2 linked regions of the Pontiella desulfatans genome follow. The protein of the gene in region 1 binds, or shares a complex with, the protein of each later gene. Links are inferred from orthologs where the notes say so. Each region holds a gene or a part of one and is shown on either strand. Other genes may lie near its edges.

What was found. Proteins that work in one complex are often made in the same cells at the same time.
Region 2: the proteins of groL (region 1) and metK are in contact, whole or in part, in a cryo-EM structure (PDB 8P4O), measured with the Escherichia coli proteins. The link is inferred for Pontiella desulfatans from one-to-one orthologs.

Annotation. Positions count from the first base shown.
Region 1 is NZ_CAAHFG010000002.1:1,207,225-1,214,986, reverse strand. The notes cover bases 4,876-7,762. They hold groL (chaperonin GroEL), read right to left. Parts: upstream 7,193-7,762; coding sequence 5,558-7,192; downstream 4,876-5,557. Other genes in these bases: dnaK (molecular chaperone DnaK), read right to left, coding at 7,742-7,762; groES (co-chaperone GroES), read right to left, coding at 7,322-7,609; E9954_RS20510 (DNA-directed RNA polymerase subunit omega), read right to left, coding at 5,078-5,332; smpB (SsrA-binding protein SmpB), read right to left, coding at 4,876-4,958. In the rest of the region: sodium/proline symporter PutP, read left to right, coding at 1-1,084; E9954_RS20530 (FkbM family methyltransferase), read right to left, coding at 1,081-1,896; E9954_RS20525 (hypothetical protein), read right to left, coding at 2,025-2,729; E9954_RS20520 (LacI family DNA-binding transcriptional regulator), read left to right, coding at 2,953-3,960; more of smpB, read right to left, coding at 4,464-4,875.
Region 2 is NZ_CAAHFG010000001.1:2,709,667-2,712,626, forward strand. It holds metK (methionine adenosyltransferase), read right to left. Parts: upstream 2,095-2,960; coding sequence 907-2,094; downstream 1-906. Other genes in the region: lpxK (tetraacyldisaccharide 4'-kinase), read right to left, coding at 1-766; E9954_RS09480 (HAD family hydrolase), read left to right, coding at 2,329-2,960. UniProt on the Escherichia coli protein: Catalyzes the formation of S-adenosylmethionine (AdoMet) from methionine and ATP.

The DNA.
Region 1 (7,762 bases):
ATTCATTCTCGTCTTTTTCCTGATCTACACCGCCTCCGGCTTCGTGGCCGGCGCCAAACTGTTCGAATCGATCTTCGGTCTGCCCTACCACAGCGCGCTGCTCATTGGTGTGGTGGTGATTATTTCCTACACCGCGCTGGGCGGCTTCATGGCGGTGAGCTGGACGGACTTTTTCCAGGGCATCATCATGTTTTTCGCCATCATCACGGTTCCAATGCTGGCCCTGCACGCCACCGGCGGTTTCGCCGAATCCGCCCATGCCTTGCGGGAAGTCGATGCCGGGTTCCTGAATGTTTTCACCAACGGCAGAGGGGAACCGCTTAAAACCATCGCCGTGGTCTCGCTGATGGCCTGGGGCATGGGCTATTTCGGCCAGCCCCACATCCTGACCCGCTTCATGGCCATCCGCTCGCCGGACGAAATCAAACCCGCGCGCCGGATCGCCATGATCTGGGTGATCGTCAGCCTGGCCTGCGCGGTACTCGTCGGCCTGGCCGGCAGGATCTTCCTGCCGGAAACGCTCTCGGACTCCGACTCGGAAAAGGTGTTCATGATCCTGGTCGACCAATTGACCCACCCCATCGTCGGCGGCATCCTACTCGCGGCGGTACTGGCGGCCATCATGAGCACGGCCGACTCGCAGTTGCTCGTCACCTCATCCGCCCTGACGGAAGACCTCTACCGGGTCATCATCCGCCCCTCCGCCTCCGACAAAGAGCTGGTCTGGGTGAGCCGGGGAACGGTGATCGGCGTGGCGGCAGTGGCCTGCGCCATCGCCCTCAAACCCGACAGCAGCGTGCTCGATCTCGTCTCCTACGCCTGGGCGGGCTTCGGCGCCACCTTCGGGCCGCTGGTGCTCATCTCGCTCTACTGGAAGCGCATGACGCGCGACGGCGCCATTGCCGGCATCATCGGCGGAGGGATCACGGTATTGGTTTGGAAGCAGTTGAAGGGTGGTTTGTTCGATCTCTACGAAATCGTTCCGGGCTTTGCCGCATCGGTTCTGCTGATCGTGCTGGTCAGCCTGCTCGGGAAAAAACCGACGCCCGAGATTGAAGCCCAGTTCAAGGAAGCCCGGCGCTAATTGGGCAAAGCAATAATGTCGTAATGCGTTCCTGCCGCAAGGTTTTCCGTGGTGAGTTCATCGCCGGCCACCAGCGGCTCCTCCACAACCCTGCGAACCGTGTAGTTCATCTGACGGAAGAACTCCAGGACATCCGCCCGATACTGCTTGCTTGTTTTCTTGAAAATCTCGGTCTTCACTACGGGCCTGAACTCTCGGATGATTTCCTCGATCGACCGCAGGACATAGAGATCGTAACCCTCCGCATCCGTCTTGATGAAACTCAGCTTGGGAAGATATTCGGCAAAGTCAGACCGAAGCTCGTTTTGAAGGTTTACGGCAAAAACCTCCAGCTTGTACGCATGCCCGTGCTTTAGAGCCGAAATCCCCTCGTGTCGTCCCCCGTTGCAGAATCCCGGGTCGGAATATTCAAACTCCATGAAACCCTCTTGCGCCCCGGCAGCAGCCATGATGGTCTTGATATTGACCAAACCGGAATTGGCACGAATTGATTTTTCCAGAACGTGGTAGACGTAGGGATTGGGTTCCAACGCAAGAACGCAACCTGCCTTCCCCGCCGCAATTCCCATCGGCACTGTCGTATCGCCGCAATGTGCACCGATATCAATGCAAAAGTCGCCTTCCTTGACAAATTCCCGATATCCATCAACAAGGCCGGAACTTATGCCCTCCAGCACCATGGCGGGGTGTTTCCAGTCCGCCAAAAATGCCTTCTGACCATTGCCAATATCATAACCGACAACCTCATAGGCATAGTGTTTGGCTTTTCCCTTAAATCCCATTACTTGAATCAAGTTCTTCAACTTCGGCATGCGTGTTCCCCTTCATAAGAATAAAAGGGTAAACATAACCATGGGAGGGAGCGAACAGAAAGGAAATTAACATGGAAAAGTACGGTGGAATATCCACCGTGAAAAGGTTTGAGATGCGCAGCCCGGCGCTAAACCAATGCGGCCTGCGCCTTGCGGCGGGCCTTGCGGCGTTTCTCGCGTTCGGGGGCGGCAAATTCCGCCGATGCCCCCACCAGCCCCAGCAAAAGGAACAGCCCCATGGCCGTACCAAAGGGAAATACCATGAGATTGCAGATGGCGAGGAAATAGCCCAATCCAACACCCCAGGTCTTCTTTCCGAACAATCCGACCGCCGCAACGATCGAAATGATGACCAATCCGCCAAACAGCGCGGGCAGCAGCCATGCAAATTCCGCCATTTCAACCCGCTTGAGCAAACTGCGGGCAAGCAAGCCGATGTAGACCAAAGGCATAACGATACAGCAAATGCGCAACATGCCCATCCACAGGCCAATCATCTCCTTCGGCGGGGCATGGCGCGATTTCGGAGTACGCGTTCGCCGCCCCTGCCAATCATCCATGGTTTTCGGTGCGGCGTAGATGGAAGTGGAATCCAGCCCATCGGTCACCTCTTCCTTTTCATCATGGAAGCGCCTTCTTCCATAATGACGCCTATTGGAAAGATTCCTGATATGCGACAGCTCGAAACCACCCAGGGCCGCAACCGCAACAACGGAGAAAGCCAACATCGTGATGTTCGCTTTGCGGCGGCTGTTGTATTGGTCCAGCAATTCGCCACTTTCGTGCATTTTCCATAACGTGTTGGCGGCCAAACCCACCAACAAGGCAAACACAACCAATCCTATAATGCGCAATCCTCTTAACACGGTTCTTCCTCCTAAAACCCCATGTATAATGGTCACACATTAGCTGGCGATTAGATTCTGTCAACCCTTGCACTAGTATTTTTTACTACTGCCGCCAACCAGATCAACGGTGAAAAACGTTTTTTCGGTTTGATAAAACCTGTTTACCAACCCATATTTGGCGAAATAACGAGATCAACAGGAAATCACCATGAGCACAAAACCCGCGAATATCAAAGACGTTGCCCACGAAGCCAAATGTTCCATCGCCACCGTATCGTGCGTGCTCAACGACCGCGGGAGGATCGGCAAGGCCACCCAGAAGCGGGTGCGCGAAGCGTGCAAGAAACTAAACTATTTCCCCAGCGCCGCCGGCCGCAACCTCCGCAGCCGCAAGACCGAAAGCATCGGCATCCTCTTCTATCCTTCCTGCGCGCACATTTTCCGCAACGTATTCTACGCAGAAATCATGGAAGGGCTCGAAGAAGAACTCACCCTGGCCAACCAAAACCTGTTGCTGGCCGGATACGACATCTCGACCCAGCAAGAAGAACTACCCAAGTTTATCCGCGAAGGCAACGTCGACGGCGTCATCCTGATGGGAGGCTGCCCCGAGGAATTTAAACAGAAACTGAGCGAGGTCAACCTCCCCTTCCTGCTGCTCGACACCGACATCTCCGGGGTTTCCGTCGATTCCGTCACATCCGATGGCTTCCGCGCCATGATCGACATGGTCTCCTACCTCCACAAACAGGGGCACAAGCACATGCTGATGCTCCGGCATGCATTCGACAACTATAACGAAATCTCACGTTGCATGGGATTCGAAGCCGAAACCCGCCGGCTCGGACTGGAAACGGAAGTGCTTAAGGTCAAGACCAACGACCAGGCCACCCAGGAAATTATTACCCGCATCAACGGAAACGATCCTGTTACGGCCATTTGCACCGTGAACGACGACATGGCCGCCGACATTATGAACAAGCTGCTTGCCGTCGGAATCAACGTCCCCGAACAAATCAGCATTACCGGCTTCGACGACACCGAATTTTCAAAAAAAACCCACCCGCCGCTCACCACCATCCGAATCGACCGGAAACAAATGGGCGTGGAAGGTGCAAAAACCATCCTTCGGCGCATCGGCGACCCCAACGCCCCGCTCCGCAAGCTCGTCATCCCATCCGAGCTGATCACGCGGGACTCCGTCAAACAGCTGTAACAAGGAACCTGCCACCCGACTTGCCCAACGGGGATCCCGGACGACCACGCCGTCCATCTCCGGATCGACTCGTTGGACGTGCTGTCCGGAGACTGCTCCCGCTCCGGTGGCAGCCGACGCAAGCCTTGCGCTACTTGAGCGAGGGAAGCCTTGCTTTCGAAAACCAACACGGGCACACCGGCGCCACGGAACCATCAGATAGGGAACGGCGCCCCATGGGGATGCAGTTACAGGAACCAAGACAAACATCATACTTGCATAAGTGTGAAAACCCGCTAGATCACAGCCAGCAAGGGCAGGTCTCAATATCACACTTATGCAAGTAAGATATTCACCCGCGGAAAAATGGTGGCATTCCTGCGACCGGGAACATGTAAAACCGGCGAGGGAGTTTCCAAAGCCCCCCTTTCATAGGGGAACTCCGACACAAACGCCCCGCTCGTCGGGAGGAGGCCCATCCCTTCAGGTTGCCAGCCCCCTGAAGGGGTGGCACCTGCTTTTCCCTACTGACTGTTGTGATTGCGCATGGCGCGCTGCGAGTCGCGATCGGATTCACGTTTTTTGAGCGTTTCCCGCTTATCGACCACATTCTTGCCCTTGGCCAGCCCAATCCGGATCTTGACCTTTCCGCGCACCAGGTAGACTTTCAACGGAACAATGGTCAGCCCCTTTTCGCGGATTTTTCCATATAGCCGTTCGATCTCCTTGCGATGAAGGAGCAGCTTGCGAGCGCGCGTCTGGTCATGATTGAAGATATTGCCGTGGTCGTAGGGCTGGATGGTGCAGCCCACCAGATAGGCTTCCATATGATCATCGACCTGGACGTAGCCCTCCTGGATGCTGACATGCCCCTGCTTGACCGATTTCACCTCGGTGCCGGACAGTACAATCCCCGCCTCGATCTTTTCCAGGATATGGAAATCGCGCAGCGCCTTGCGGTTGGTGGCCAGCACCCCTGCACCAGGATCGTTCTTTTTCTTTTTGTTTTTACCCGCCATAGAGAAACCAAATTCAAAATCCGAAGCACGGAATTCTAACCCAATTCAAAAACCACAAAAGCAAAAAGCCCAAAACAGGGATGCCTTGGGCTTTTGAGATTCGAATTTCGAGCTTCCCTCTAGAGGAGGATTGAAGCGTCGAAGTCGAGACCGGGAACTTCCGACTCTTCCTGGGTGAAGTTCATTTCCGCAGTCAGCAGACCGTTGGCAATCTCTTTCAGCACCAGATCGTGGTTATCCATTTCCGGATGGTCTTTCTTCACCATCGGGCGTGCACCGCTGTTCAGCTGGCGGGTACGGTAGGAAATCAGGTTGACCAACATCGGGGTATTCGGGATCTTTTCTTCGGCTGTGCTCAAGTATTCCATGTTCATATATAGTTTGCTCCGCGCAAGTGCTTTGCCTTATTCCGTTTAAACGGAATTCTAATAAATGTAAAAAAAATCGGCGCGTAGTATAGCACCCAACCCCTTGGCGTCAAACGCCATTTACAACAAAATCCGCTCCCCTGGAAGGGAGCGGATATGCACCTTGGAGTGCGCAGGCTCGACTGCGCTTTTAAAAGCGGCTGCGAGCCGCAGCACTCCAACGTTTTTTTCCTACATCATGCCGCCCATACCGCCCATGCCGCCCATGTCGGGCATTGCAGGGGCTGCCTTTTCCGGCAGGTCGGTGATCATCGCTTCGGTGGTCAGCAGCAGGCCGGAGATGGAGGCCGCGAACTGCAGGGCAGAACGCGTGACCATGGCCGGGTCGATGATGCCTGCGGCGATCATATCGACATATTCACCGGTCGCCACGTTGTAGCCCATGCTCTGCTTGCTCTTTTTGACTTCCTGCACCACGATGGCACCTTCTTCACCGGCATTGGCCACCAACTGGCGAAGCGGTGCTTCGATCGCCTTGCGAACAATGTCTGCACCGATCTTTTCATCGCCTTCAACGTCAATTTTGTCGATCGCTTTCTGAACACGGATCAGGGCAACGCCACCACCGGGAACAATGCCTTCGGCAACTGCGGCGCGGGTGGCGTGCAGTGCGTCTTCAACACGGGCTTTCTTTTCCTTCATTTCAGCTTCGGTAGCCGCGCCAACGTTGATGACCGCAACACCACCAGCCAACTTGGCCAGACGTTCCTGCAGTTTTTCGCGATCGTAGTCGGAGGAGGTTTCTTCGATCTGGCGACGGATCAGGTCGATGCGCGCCTTGATGGCGGCAACCTTTCCGCCACCTTCAACGATGGTCGTGTCATCCTTGCCCACGGTGATGCGCTTGGCGGAACCGAGGTCGTCGATGGATACGGTTTCGAGCTTGATACCGAGGTCTTCGGTGATGAACTTGCCGCCGGTCAGGACCGCGAGGTCTTCCATGATGGCCTTGCGACGGTCGCCGAAGCCGGGCGCCTTAACAGCGCAGACGTTCAGGGTGCCGCGCAGCTTGTTGACCACCAACGTAGCGAGTGCTTCGCCTTCGATGTCTTCGGCGATGATCATGAACGGCTTGCCGGTCTTTGCCACGTTCTGGAGCAACGGCAACATGTCCTGCAGGTTGGAAACCTTCTTTTCGAAGAGCAGGATGTAGGGATCTTCCATAACCGCTTCCATGGTATTGGCGTCGGTCACGAAATAGGGGGAAAGATAGCCCTTGTCGAACTGCATGCCTTCAACCACGTCGAGGCTGGTCTCGATGGACTTGGCTTCTTCAACCGTGATGGTGCCGTCCTTCCCGACCTTTTCCATGGCTTCGGCAATGATCTTACCGATGGTTTCGTCGCCGTTGGCCGAGATGGTGCCGACCTGGGCAACCTCTTCGCTGGTCTTGACCGTCTTGCTGAGCTTGCCGAGCTGGACAACCATGGCTTCGACGGCTTTGTCGATGCCGCGCTTGAGACTCATCGGGTTGGCGCCGGCGGTCACGTTCTTGAGGCCTTCGCGATAAATCGCTTCAGCCAGAACGGTTGCCGTGGTGGTGCCGTCGCCGGCGATGTCGGAAGTCTTGGAGGCCACTTCCTTAACCATCTGCGCGCCCATGTTTTCGAAGGGGTCTTCGAGTTCGATTTCCTTCGCAACGGAAACGCCGTCCTTGGTGACGGTCGGGGAACCGAATTTCTTATCGAGAATCACGTTGCGGCCTTTCGGGCCGAGGGTAACCTTCACTGCGTTGCTCAGCTTTTCAACACCGCGCAACAGCGCGTCGCGAGCTTCTACATCAAATACAATCTGTTTAGCCATAATCTTAATCTCCTTCGTCGATTAACAAATCCCAATCACTAAGCTCAAAATCCAAGACCCTTGTTTCCGAACATTGGAAATTGGCCTTTTGGATTTGTTTAGAATTTAGGTATTGGAAATTAGAATTTTGATTTATCCAATTACCGCGAGGATATCGTCTTCGCGCATGATCTGATATTCCTTGCCGTCAACCTTGACTTCGGTTCCTCCGTATTTCGGCATCAGCACGATATCGCCAACCTTGACATTGAAAGGGACTTTCTTGCCGTCCTTATCGATCTTGCCGGTGCCGACGGCAATCACTTTGCCTTCCTGCGGTTTTTCCTTGGCGCTGTCGGGAATGATGATACCGCCCTTAACAGCTTCTTCTTCTTTCACCGGCTCAACCAGTACGCGTTCACCCAATGGTTTAATCTTCATGGAACTATCTCTCCTTGTTAGGTTTTAGATTTTCAGCGGTCGCCCGCCACTAATAAATTGAACTTCGAACATCGAACTCCGAACTGCCAACCCTGAACACCTTAAGATGTTCAGAGTTCGAAGTTGAACGTTCTACTTCTTCTTCTCGTCTTC
Region 2 (2,960 bases), on another replicon or contig:
CCACCGGGTTCATGCGGCGCAGCTGTTCCTTTAGTTCCGGCTCGCCCTCTTCCCCGCACTTGGTAATGAAGATGAAGCCGGCGCGCTTGATGTTGCGCATCGGTTCGCGCAGCAACCCCCGTGGCAAGAGATGCCCGCCGCCAAAGGGATTGGTGCGGTCCACAAGGGCGATATCGAGACGATGCCCGAGTTTGAGATACTGGAAACCATCGTCGAGAATCAGCGTGTCGCAACCGAGCTCCTTGATGGCGTATTTCCCGGCCTTGACGCGGTCCTTGTCGACCACGACCGCCACGTTGGGCAGGTTGGAGGCGAGCATGTAGGGTTCGTCGCCCGCCGTCCAGGAATCGAGCAGCAACCGCTTGCCATCGGAAACCACGCGCGGCGGGGTTTCGATCTTTCCGGTGGTGATGCGCTGGATCATCTTTTCGCGGAACGACATTTCCTTGCTCTTGTATCCCCGGCTAAGAATGGCCACCTTGCGCCCCTGCTGCTGAAGGTTGCGGGCGAACACCTCCACCACCGGGGTCTTGCCGGTTCCGCCAACCGTCAGGTTGCCCACGCTGATCACCTGGCAACCCAGCGTATTCGGGCGGATGATGCGGTGCTTGTAGAGCATCAGGCGCACTTGGACGATCACGGAGAACAGGAGCGATAATCCCTTTAGAAGGATCCGTAGCGTGGTTGGCCACTTGCCCTTTTCCGTGCCATCCAACACGGACAGCATATAGGTTTCCAGGTTCTCGATTTTGCGTTTATTCGACATAGATTGGTGCAGTGCTAAAAAAATGTGTGCGCACTATACCCAAAACCTTAAATTCTTCAAGGAAGGACTCGTACACATAAAAAAGCGCGCCTCCCGCCGGCGGCAGGAAGCGCGCATTCTCCAAACCAATAAGCCTACGCTTAAAGGTTTAGGGCCTTGCGGAGGGCCTCGATCTTGTCGGTCTTTTCCCATGGGAATTGCGGACGGCCGAAGTGGCCATAGGCCGCGGAGTCGCGATAGCTCCATCCGCTCGGGGTCATCAGGCCAAGATCGGCAATCAACGCGCTCGGGCGGAAATCGAAGATTTCGCCGGATTTGAGCACTTCCTCGATCAAATGATCGTCCACTGTGCCGCTGCCGTAGGTATCGACGTTGATGCTCAACGGCTTCGGAACACCGATGGCATAGGCCACCTGGATTTCACATTTATCGGCCAGGCCGGCGGCAACGATGTTTTTCGCCGCATAGCGGGAATAGTAGGCTGCCGAACGGTCCACCTTGGACGGATCCTTGCCCGAGAAAGCCCCGCCGCCATGGCTGCCAACGCCGCCGTAGGTATCGACGATGATCTTGCGCCCGGTCAGCCCGGCGTCCCCGTGGGGGCCGCCAATCACGAACTTGCCGGTCGGATTGATGAAATATTCGGTATCGTCCTTCAGCAGCCCGGTCGGGGCGAGCACATCCTTGCACACCTTGATCAGGTCTTCGCGAATCTGCTCCAGCGACACATCGTCGGTCTGATGCGAGATTACAATGGTTTCAATCGAAACCGGTTTGCCATCGACGTGCTTAATGGAAACCTGCGACTTGGAGTCGGGGCGAAGATACGGGATGGTTCCTGCCTTGCGGATCTTCTGGAGCTCGTCGAGGAGGCGATGGCTAAAGGCCAACGGCGCCGGCATCAGCTCTTCGGTGGCGTTGGACGCATAGCCGAACATCATGCCCTGGTCGCCGGCGCCCTGCTCGGCAAAAAGGCCCTCGCCTTCGGTCACACCCTGGGAGATATCGGGCGACTGCCCGTGCAGGCGGTTGATGTATTCGAAGGTCTCGGAACAGAACTCCAGCTCTTCGCGGTCGTAGCCGATATCGCGGCAAACATCGCGCGCAATTGCTTCGGGATCAATGTTATCCCAACCGGCACAGGTGATTTCGCCGGCGTTGACCACGAGGTTGGTGGTGGTCAGCGTTTCGCACGCCACACGGCTCTTGGAATCCTCCGCAAGGCAAGCGTCAAGAATGGCGTCGGAAATCTGGTCGCATACCTTATCGGGATGCCCTTCGGAAACGGATTCGGATGTAAAAACGTGGTCTACTCGGATTTTGCTCATAAGATACCTCTATTCGTTTATTCGGATTAGTGAATATAGATGCGGAATGTAGCGGACGGATTGAACGGATTCCATAAAAAAAATTGCAAAACACATCATTAGAGGCCACGGAAACGGCCACGGCCGTGGCTATTTCCGTGGCACCGTATGCCGAGGGATTCTCCTGCGCGACCAGAAAGCTTGACCCGCCGCACCGCACCAACCTACTGTTTGCGTCCAATTTGGACTACATTCATGAAAGAATTCACAAAAGACGACCTGATCAATTTCCTGCCCCGCTTCGAAACCTTTGTCGGCATCGACTCCGATGGCTGCGTGTTCGACACGATGGAAGCCAAGCAAAAGGACCATTTCCACCCGGCGATCATACGGCACTGGGGGCTGGAGGCGATTGAACCGCAGGTGCGTGCGGCGGCGGAATTCACCTATCTCTATTCCACCTACCGGGGCCTCAACCGCTTCCTCGGCCTCTGCAAAACCTTCGAGCTACTCAATGACTGGCCGGAAGCGCGTGACCATGCGAAGCTGCCCGACCCAACCGACCTGCATGTATATTGCGACTCCGGCTTGCCCCTCAGCAACGCCACCCTTAAAGCCGAAGCCGAGCGCACGGGCAGTCAATTACTGGCGGAAGCGCACGCCTGGAGCGTCGAGCTCAACGCAGACATCGACCAAAACATGCCCGATCCACCTCCATTCCACGGGGTTGAAAAGGCACTGGCACGCATCCAGAAAACCTCAGATGCCATTGTCATCTCCCAAACCCAGGCGGTGGCCTTGCTGAAAGATTGGTATCGGGATGATTTGGCGAAATATGTTTCCGTGATAGCCGGCCCGGAATTGGGCAGCAAGATCGACCATTTCAC